One region of the Tistrella arctica genome, then DNA from elsewhere that is predicted to be linked to it. Evidence: riboswitches for the same ligand, from Rfam matches in the RefSeq annotation. Region 1 holds a riboswitch; each other region holds the start of a gene.
The links. Region 1 has a riboswitch for cobalamin ahead of WG924_RS21930 ((2Fe-2S) ferredoxin domain-containing protein). Riboswitches for the same ligand answer to the same signal wherever they lie in the genome.

Region 1 (3,254 bases):
GCGTGAGGGGCTGGCACAGCCGCTGCCGGCGGTCGGGATCTGAGCGGCCAGGGCGGTCTGACCGGGTGGTGATGTCGGGCAGGGTGGGGGTCGTCGGCCGTTGACGGGTGCTCAGGATACCGGTTCGTGGGTAGAGGCGGACGACAGCCGCTCTCCGCGGCGCAGCATCTGGCCCCGCCCGACGGCGATGCCCATCTCCAGGCTGGCGGCGATGCGGCCGGCCCGATCGATCAGCAATGCGGCGCCGGCCTCGGTGCAGATGGTGGTGACGGTGTCGCGAAACAGCGCCAGCCAATGATCGAAATCGGCACCGCTGATCGGCAGCGGCAGATGCGCCGGCATCGGCCGGCCATGATAATCGCCGGTCATCAGCGCCACCGACGACCAGAACCGGCGCATCTGCGCCAGATGGGCCGGCCAGCGCTCATCGGCGATGCGGGCGGCGAAAACCGGGCCCAGCACCGGATCGACGCGGATCCGGTCATAGAAGCGGTCGACGACCTGGCCGATGACCGCATCGGTCAGGCCGGTCTCCTCGATGATCCGGGCGGTCAGCGCGGCCCGCCGTTCGGGGCCGCCCTCGGGGTGCAGCGACATCGCAGGGCCTCATCATTCAATGCATTCCATATGCATCTTATGGGCGCGCCCCGACGGGATGACAAGCGGCGGGGCCGGCCTGCGACCTCCGGTCACGTGGCGGCGCGGAACAGAAGATCGCCGACCGGCCGGCCCTGTTTCAGATGCTCGTCCACGATCCGCCGGGCGGCGGCGGCATCGGGCACCGCATACCAGTATCCGCCGGGATGCAGGGTCAGCACCGGTCCGCGATTGCAGGGAAACAGGCAGCGGCTGCGGGTCATCATCACCCGATCGGGGGTCTTGTTGCGCAGACCCGCCGCTTCCAGCGCCGCCAGCAGTGCCGTCCACACCGGCCCGGCGCCGCGATGGGCACAGCGCGGCCCGTCGCAGGCAAAGATGTGATGGGCATGCTCCGGCGGGTCGTTCCATGACGGCCTGGTGTCGATGGCGGGGCTGTTGCGGATGTCGTCGTGGTCGCTGGCGGCGATGCGCGCGGCGATCGCGTCGACGAAAAGCGGGTCGCCCTCAACCGGGGCGCTGAAGCTGATGTCGAGGGTGATGGCATGGCGCTGTGCCCAGTCATGCAGGGCACCCGGCAGCCAGCCACGCAGGCTCATCTCGGCCGGCACCACCAGATCGACCAGCAGCACCGCGTGATGGCCGCCGCCGGCCAGGTCGCCAAGCGCGCCCGAGACGGCTGGTACCGCCAGTTCGGTGAAGGCCAGCACCACCGGCCCGTCGAAGCCCGCGGTGTCCCGCAGCCGGGCGGCCACGGCCGCGCGCAGGGTTTCCAGCCGGCGCGGGCTGCCCTGGCCGCGCCGCACCAGCAGGATGACCGCGTCATGGTCGATCCGGGCAATCGTCGGCGAGGCTGGCGTCGTGTGGTCAGCCGGCATCGCGGCCGCGATCTGCGGCTGATCGATAACGGTTTGAGATGTCTGGATAAATCGCCATCGTTGCACTGTCACCAATCGCCTCCGCCGAAACGGATCGGCGGTTCATGGGTCAATGGCTGGCAGCGGAAGCGGGTGCGGCGATGTCCGGGGGGGCGGCATATGGGGCGGGCTGTCCGGCGGGGTCCGGAACAGCCGCATGCGCGGCCCTGGATCAGCGCGCACCGCCCTCCGCGGCTTGCCGGTCGTGTCACAGGCTGGTTTCCGGGCTCGACCGCGGGAGGTTTCAAGGACCGCGTCTGGTCCTGATCCTCCGGGCCCGTGCCTTCCCAGGCCGCCCCGGCCGATGCTGGCGGGGGTGAAACCCAGTGGCTGCGACGGGCTTGCCGCATGTCCTACCGTTGCGGGGGCAGCGTCGGCTTCCGCCATGCCGGATCGGGTGATCCGGGATCGCGTTCCGACTTCCCAATTCTCCGCGAGTGACCCTGACCGGACCACTCAACGGCACCTGTGCAGCCCTGATGCTAGACCGCCGGACCTGCGTCTGCAACGCGTTTTCACGGCGTCGACGTGGCCGGAATGGCGTCGGCCGGTTCGCCATGCGGTCTGAAGACAGCGGATTGACGGCGGCCCCCACACGCCTCTACCGTTGCCGCGACCCGATTGAACCAACGTGAGGCGCGCATGAGCACCCGGTCGAAAATACCTGCGACGATCGTCACCGGCTTTCTCGGCGCGGGGAAGACCACGCTGATCCGGCATCTGATCGAGAATGCCGGCGGCCGGCGTCTGGCGCTGATCGTGAACGAATTCGGCGATGTCGGTATCGACGGCGATCTGCTGAAGGGTTGCGGCATAGACACGTGCCCTGATGAAAACGTGATTGAACTGGCAAATGGCTGCATCTGCTGCACGGTCGCCGATGACTTCCTGCCGACCATGGAAGCGCTGCTGGCCCGCGAGCCGCGCCCCGATCACATCATCATCGAAACCAGCGGGTTGGCGCTGCCCAAGCCGCTGGTGCAGGCCTTCGCCTGGCCGTCGGTGAAGACCCTGGCGACGGTCGACGGCGTGATCGCCGTGGTCGATGGCGCGGCGCTCGCCGAAGGCCGGGTTGCCAATGATCCGGAGGCACTGGACCGTCAGCGCGCCGCCGATACCTCGCTCGACCATGAGGCCGAGGTCGACGAGCTGTTCGAGGATCAACTGGCCTGCGCCGATATGGTGATCGTGACCAAGACCGATCTGCTGGATGCGGCCGGACTGGCCCGCGCCCATGCGGCGATCGCGCCCGAATTGCGGCCGGCAACCCGGGTGATCGAGGCGGCAGGCGGCAAGGTCGACCCCGCCGTGCTGCTGGGGATCGGCGCCGCGGCCGAGGACGACATCGCGTCCCGGCCCAGCCATCACGACGGCACCAGCGAGGAGGAGCACGGCCATGACGCCTTTGCGAGCTTCGTGGTCGAGCTTCCCGACGGCATGAGCCCCGATGACATCAGCCGGCGGATCACGGCGGCGGTGGCCGATCATCCGATCTATCGGGTAAAGGGTTTCGTTTCGGTGACAAACAAGCCGATGCGGCTGGTGGTTCAAGGCGTGGGGCCACGGCTTCAGCAGCATTTCGACCGGCCCTGGGGGGCTGGCGAGGCCCGGCGGTCACGGCTGGTGGTGATCGGTGCGCAGGGGCTGGATGCCGGGGCGGTCGCGACCGCGCTCGGCGGACGGACCGCGGCCTGAGACCGGGCGGGGCAGCCCCCGATGCATCTGCTGGCAGCCGAACCC
Region 2 (3,254 bases), on a different contig from region 1:
GCCTCCTGGATGATCCTGTCTTCCGACAGGCCGGCGCGGTCGTGGAGCAGGCTATGGATCAGCTCGTCCAGCCGGTTGCGGATCACCTCGGGCTGGGCGGCGGCCGTCGCCCGGGCATCGGCGATCAGGCCGCCGATCGCATCGATATGCTCGTCGATCAGCCGGGCGAGGGCCGCGCCTTCCTGGGCGCGCGCCGCAACCAGCCGGTCGAAGGCCACGATCAGGCTGTCGGTCATCGCGTGCTCGCGGGTGGCGCGGGCGGCTTCGCTTTCCTCGTGCTCCACGGCCTGGATCAGGCCGGGCACGCGCAGCAGACCATCGATCCGCGGCGCCTTGGCCTTGGGGAAGCGCCGCTGCAGATCGGCGATCACCTCACCCAGCCCGTCGGCCACATCCGGGTCCAGGCGCAGCCGCGTGCCGCGGGCATGGACCACCATGGCAAGCTGCACGCTGACATGGCCGCGCCGCAGCCGGTCCTGGGCCACCCGGCGGATCACCGGCTCGAACTGATCGAAGCCGGCGGCGAGGCGGATGCGGAGATCCAGCGAGCGGCCATTGACGCTCTTGACCTCCCAACTCCAGCGATAGCGCGCATCGCCGGCGTCGGCGCGGGCAAATCCCGTCATGCTGGCGAGCGCCATGGCCAATCTCCTGAGGATGAGCGATGATCGGCGGACTATACGAACCCCGCAAGCCCCCGCCAAGCAGCGATTGCCACAGATGCCCGACGACACCCGCCCGCCACGCGACCGCCTGTCGCCCCGCCACATCGCCATCACCGGTGCGTCCAGCGGGCTCGGCGCCGCACTGGTCCGGGCCTATGCGGCACCGGGCGTCAGGCTGTCGGTGCACGGACGCGACGCGGCCCGCCTGGACGGTGTGGCCGCCGCCGCCCGCGCCAGCGGTGCGACGGTCGATACGGCCCTGTTCGACGTGACCGATGCCGGGGCCGTGGCAGACTGGCTCACCCGCGCCGACACGACCCTTCCCCTGGATCTGGTCGTCGCCAATGCCGGCATATCGGGAAACGAGGCGGCGTCGGGCGGCACCGTTTCGGCCGAGGTCACGCGCGCGATCTTCGCGGTCAATGTCGACGGCGTGGTCAATACCGTGTTGCCGGCCGCCAATCTGATGCTGGGCCGGGGACGCGGGGCGATTGCGATCATCTCAAGCCTGGCCGGTTATCGCGGCCAGCCCGGTGCCCCCGCCTATGCCGCATCGAAGGCCGCCGTCAAGGCCTGGGGCGAAGGTCTGCGACCGCGCCTCGCCAAGGGCGGCCTGCATGTGTCCGTCGTCTGCCCGGGCTTCGTGCGCACGCCGATGACCGGGCGCAACCGCTTTCCGATGCCCTACCTGATGGATGCCGATCGCGCCGCCGCCATCATCCGCCGGGGGCTCTGCCGCAATCGCGCCCGGATCGCCTTTCCCTGGCAACTGGCCGCGGTGGTCTGGCTGCTGGCAGCCCTGCCGGCATCCTGGGCGGATGCGCTTCTGCGCCGGATGCCGGGCAAATAGCCACCAGGACCGCCATGTCCGTGGCTGGCCGGCCCGCCATCGCGAAACGCGCCGACGCCCTGCGATATGCTCTTGCCAGACGCACCCCGATTGCGCAACCATGGCGCCACTGATGGTGTCCGCGATCGACTTGGTCGATCGGGGATGAAAAGGGAATGCGGTGCGCGATCACGGCCGAAGCCGGCGATCGCAATTCCGCGGCTGCCCCCGCAACTGTAAGCAGCGAGTGCCCCATCCTGACTGCCACTGGTCCATCGAGGCCGGGAAGGCGATGGCGGTGCGATGACCTGCGAGCCAGGAGACCTGCCGTCATTCGCGGTCACGGGCGAGCACGTCGGGCGGGGTGTACCGATGGGTTTTTGCAAGCGGTGGCGGCGTCAGGGCCCCGGACACCCGTCTTCCTTCAGGCACGGTTCCAACAGGCACAAAGCCGCATACCATGCTGGCCTCGTTCGCAGTGACCGATCGACATTGCTGAACGAGGTCTATCGGTGCCTGATACCACTGCCCGCTTCCGCGGCCCGGACTCCGTCCGCCGCCAGCCAGCCAACCGCCATGTCACCACGGCCGCCATTCTGACAGCCGCGCTCGCCGCCGGCCTGTCGTCGCCCATTGCACAGGCTGCCTCCGACGACGAGGTGACACCGCTCGGGCCGATCTCGGTATCGGCCGCACGCACGCCCACACCACTGGCCGCGATCGGCAGCGCGGTGACGGTCATCACCGGCGAGCAGCTTGAAGCGCTTCAGATCCGCCATGTCGACGATGCCCTGCGGCTGGTGCCCGGCGTCGCGGTCAGCCGCACCGGCTCGGTCGGCGGCCTGTCGCAGATCCGCATCCGGGGGTCGGAAGGCAATCAGACCCTGGTGCGGATCGACGGCATCGAGGTCTCGGACCCGTCGGCCGGCTCGGAATTCGATTTCGCCCATCTGCTGGCCTATGAGGTGGAGCGGATCGAGGTTCTGCGCGGCCCCCAGAGCGCGCTGTACGGATCGGACGCCATGGGCGGGGTGATCGACATCACCACGAAGCGCGGCGCCGGCCCGCTGTCGGGCAGTCTGCGGACCGAGGCCGGCAGCTTCGAGACCCGCGAGGCGGTGGGCAGCCTGTCCTATGGCGACGAGATTTTCGACGGCATGGTCTCGGTGCAGAGCTTCCGCACCGACGGCATCTCGGTCGCCGACGAGCGGGCGGGCAATCCTGAGACCGACGGTTATCGCAACCGCTCGGCCTTCGCGAAATTCGGCTGGCGGCCGACCGAGGATCTGGAATTCGCCCTGGTTGGCAGGACCCTGCGCTATCGCGCTGAAGGTGATGGCTATTCCACCCTGCCCGTCGACGGTGACGAAGAGACCCGCGGCACCCAGAGCTTCGCCCGCGCCGAGGCCCGCTATGCCATGGCCGATGGCCGATGGCGCCACAAGCTGGGCATGGCCCATACCGAGCACGACCGCGATTACCGCACGGACGGCACGATATCCAGCACCTATCTGGGGCGGCGCCTGAAGACCGACTATCAGACCGATTACAGCGTCGACACCACCACCGGTTTGCCCGCCAGCCACGATATCAGTCTGGCGGCGGAATATGAGCGCGAGACCGTGCGCACCCACAGCGACTGGTCATCGGTCGACCGGGCCTTCGATGCCACCGGCTATGCCGCCGAATACCGGCTGGGCCTGTTCGACAGCCTGTTCCTGTCGGCGGCCGGCCGGCTGGATCAGAACGAGCTGTTCGAC
Region 3 (3,254 bases), on a different contig from region 1:
TGGTCAGCAACCCGACACGGCCGGTACCGACCAGGGTCATCGGATCGAGGTTGCCCGCGATGAGACCGACATCCGCCGCCGTCATCCTCACTGACATGCAAGGCATTCCTCATAATCGGTCGGCGTGGCGGATGCCGCAGAGCTCGGTGCCGTGTCCGGCCCCGTATTCACCAAGGTGTCGGTGTCACCCGCGAAGCCCGCACGCTGCAACGACCGCGACCGGCAGTAATACAGGCTCTTCACCCCCCGCTCCCAGGCGGTCCAGTGCAGCATATGCAGATCCCATTTATCGATATCGGCCGGCAGATACAGGTTCAGTGACTGGCTCTGGCAGATGAATGGCGCGCGATCGGCGGCGAAATCGATGATCCAGCGCTGGTCGATCTCGAAGGCGGTGCGGAACACGGCCTTTTCATCGGCGGTCAGCGCGGCCAGATGCTGCACCGATCCTTCATGGCCAAGGATGGACTGCCAGACCGCCGGCCTATCCAGCCCCTTGGCGACCAGCAGCCGGACAAGATGCGGGTTGCGTACCGATATCGCGCCCGACAGGGTCTTGTGGGTGTAGATATTGGCCGGGATCGGCTCGATGCAGGCGCTGGTGCCACCACAGATGATGCTGATGGATGCCGTGGGCGCGATGGCGAGCTTGTGGCTGAACCGCGCCTGCGTGCCGGCTTCCGCCGCATCGGGACAGGGGCCGCGCTCACCGGCCAGAAACACCGATGCCCGGTCGGCCTCCCGCCGCAGCTTGCGGAAGATGGCGAGATTCCACGCCTTGGCCATGGCGCTTTCGAACGGGATACCCCGCGCCTGAAGAAAGGCGTGAAAGCCCATCACGCCCAGCCCGACCGAGCGTTCGCGCATCGCCGAATAGCGCGCCCGGGCCATGCTGTCGGGCGCGGTCTCGATGAAGCTGGTCAGCACATTGTCGAGGAAGCGCATCACATCCTCGATAAAGCCCGGCGCCTCGTTCCACGCATCCCAGGTCTCGATGTTCAACGAGGCAAGACAGCAGACCGCGGTGCGCTCCTGGTCGTGATGGTCAAGGCCGGTGGGCAGGGTGATCTCGCTGCACAGGTTCGAGGTCGACACGCCCAGCCCCAGCATCCGCTGGTGGCGCGGCAGCGCCCGGTTGACGGTATCGATGAACAACAGATAGGGCTCGCCGGTCTGAAGCCGGGTTTCAAGAATGCGCTGCCACAGCCGGCGGGCATCCACCCGCCGGATCTCGCTGCCGTCACGGGGGCTGCGCAGCGCGACGTCATCCCCGGCCTTCACTGCCGCCATGAAGTCGTCGGTGATATTGACCCCATGATGCAGGTTCAGGCCCTTGCGATTGAAATCGCCCGACGCCTTGCGGATCTCCAGGAATTCCTCGATCTCGGGATGATGAATGTCCAGATAGACCGCCGCCGATCCGCGGCGCAGCGACCCTTGCGAAATCGCCAGGGTCAGGCCGTCCATGACATGAATGAACGGAATGATGCCCGAAGTCTCGCCACAGCCCTTCACGGTTTCGCCGATCGACCGGACCTGACCCCAATAGGTGCCGATGCCGCCGCCATTCGAGGCCAGCGCCACATTCTCGTTCCAGGTCCGGACGATACCGTCCAGGCTGTCGGGCACGGCGTTCAGGAAGCACGAAATCGGCAAGCCCCGCGCGGTGCCGCCATTGGACAGGATGGGTGTCGCCGGCATGAACCACAGCCGTGACATCGCATCATAGATCCGCTGGGCATGGCCGATATCGTCGCCATAGGCACAGGCAACCCGCGCGAACAGATCCTGATACCGTTCCCCCGGCATCAGATAGCGGTCGCGCAAGGTCGCCTTGCCGAAATCGGTCAACAGGGCATCGCGGCCATGATCGATGACAAGGTCCGAGGCGCGTGGCGCCGGTGCCAGCGGGGCCGGCAGCGGCGCATGCCGTATCCGGCCGGCCCCGACCGGCGCGGTAACGGGAACCAGATGACCATGACGGTCGAAATCGAAGGCCGGCGATGACATGGTGCTCACCCATCTGCCCTGGCGGACCGGTTCCGGGTGAACGCAGGGCGATGAAGGCCCCTGCGACGGTCCGGAACACCCGGACAAAGGCATGACCTGCCGCCTGCGCCCGCCGGGACTCCCCGCCCAGGGACGTTTCAACAGGTTCGCGGCAGGTCTCCTGGCTCGCGGGTCGCCGCTGCCACACAGGCCTTCCCGGCATGTTGCCATGCCAGTGACACCAGATCGTGTGGCCGCTCGCCGCCTACAGTTGCGGGGACAGCTTCGGCCTTGGCGGGCGCAATTGTAACGCCCGCCGCACCGAATTCCCTCTTAGCCCCATATATAGTGGATACAGGGAACCGAGAACGCTGCATCTTGTACAGATCCCCGGCCCGTCGTCAAGCCTGCCATCCGGCCTGCGCTTATCCGGCAAGGCCGAGGCCCAGCCGGGCCAGCACGGCCTCGATCGCCCGCCATCGGTCGGGCGTCACCTCGCCGCCGATCGTGATGCGCTTTGCCGCCGGATCCTCGCAAGCGACCACCAGCCCGTCGCCGGTGTCGCCGAGGGCCGCCCGCACCCGATGTTCGGCCGCAAGCTGACGCAGGCGGAAGCGTGCGATCTTGCCAAGCGGGGTCAAGGGCAGGTCGGGCAGCACGAAGACATGGCGCGGCCGCGCCGGCGGCTCGGCGATGTGCGCGGCCATGAAGGCCGCGATGTCGTCTTCGGTGCAGGTCATGCCGGCGCGCGGCATCACATACAGCACCGGCAGTTCTCCGGCATAATCGTCGGGCATGGCAACCGCCGCCGCCTGGGCGACCGCCGGATGGGCATGCGCGACCTCCTCGATCGCCACGGGATCGATATTGTGGCCACTGCGGATGATCACGTCCTTGGCCCGGCCGATGATCCGGAGCTCGCCCGAAGGCAGCACCTCGCCCAGATCACCCGATCGCAGCCAGCCATCCTGCGGACGATCGACGGTACCGGCAGCGGTGCGATAGCCCTGAAAGACATGTGGACCCGACACCAGAACCTCGCCGCGCGCACCGGGGAGACAGGCCGCGTCGACCGCGCCCAGCGCCACGCGTGCCAGCGGCACCGGCGGGCCCACGGCATGATCGTGAAACCGGCCGTCAGCCGGCTGGACCGACACGATCCCGCCGGTCTCGGTCATGCCATAAAGCTGACAGACCGGGCGGGCCGCGATCTTTTCCACCCGTGCCGCCAGTTCGGGCGCCAGCGGCGAACCGCCGGTCAGGAT

Region 2: another riboswitch for cobalamin. It lies ahead of WG924_RS02060 (TonB-dependent receptor plug domain-containing protein); the one in region 1 lies ahead of WG924_RS21930 ((2Fe-2S) ferredoxin domain-containing protein).
Region 3: another riboswitch for cobalamin. It lies ahead of WG924_RS00055 (ribonucleoside-diphosphate reductase subunit alpha); the one in region 1 lies ahead of WG924_RS21930 ((2Fe-2S) ferredoxin domain-containing protein).

Annotation. Positions count from the first base shown of each region.
Region 1 is NZ_JBBKTV010000010.1:135,538-138,791, reverse strand. Features, by position in the region: gene WG924_RS21940 (glutathione S-transferase family protein) at 1-43, shown strand, start outside; gene WG924_RS21935 (group III truncated hemoglobin) at 112-597, opposite strand; gene WG924_RS21930 ((2Fe-2S) ferredoxin domain-containing protein) at 690-1,475, opposite strand; cobalamin riboswitch at 1,711-1,999, opposite strand; gene cobW (cobalamin biosynthesis protein CobW) at 2,157-3,209, shown strand; gene cobN (cobaltochelatase subunit CobN) at 3,231-3,254, shown strand, end outside.
Region 2 is NZ_JBBKTV010000001.1:463,499-466,752, reverse strand. Features, by position in the region: gene WG924_RS02070 (YicC/YloC family endoribonuclease) at 1-641, opposite strand, end outside; gene WG924_RS02065 (SDR family NAD(P)-dependent oxidoreductase) at 721-1,515, shown strand; cobalamin riboswitch at 1,612-1,840, shown strand; gene WG924_RS02060 (TonB-dependent receptor plug domain-containing protein) at 2,007-3,254, shown strand, end outside.
Region 3 is NZ_JBBKTV010000001.1:9,088-12,341, reverse strand. Features, by position in the region: gene WG924_RS00060 (ribonucleotide-diphosphate reductase subunit beta) at 1-97, opposite strand, end outside; gene WG924_RS00055 (ribonucleoside-diphosphate reductase subunit alpha) at 88-2,010, opposite strand; cobalamin riboswitch at 2,145-2,371, opposite strand; gene WG924_RS00050 (AMP-binding protein) at 2,415-3,254, opposite strand, start outside.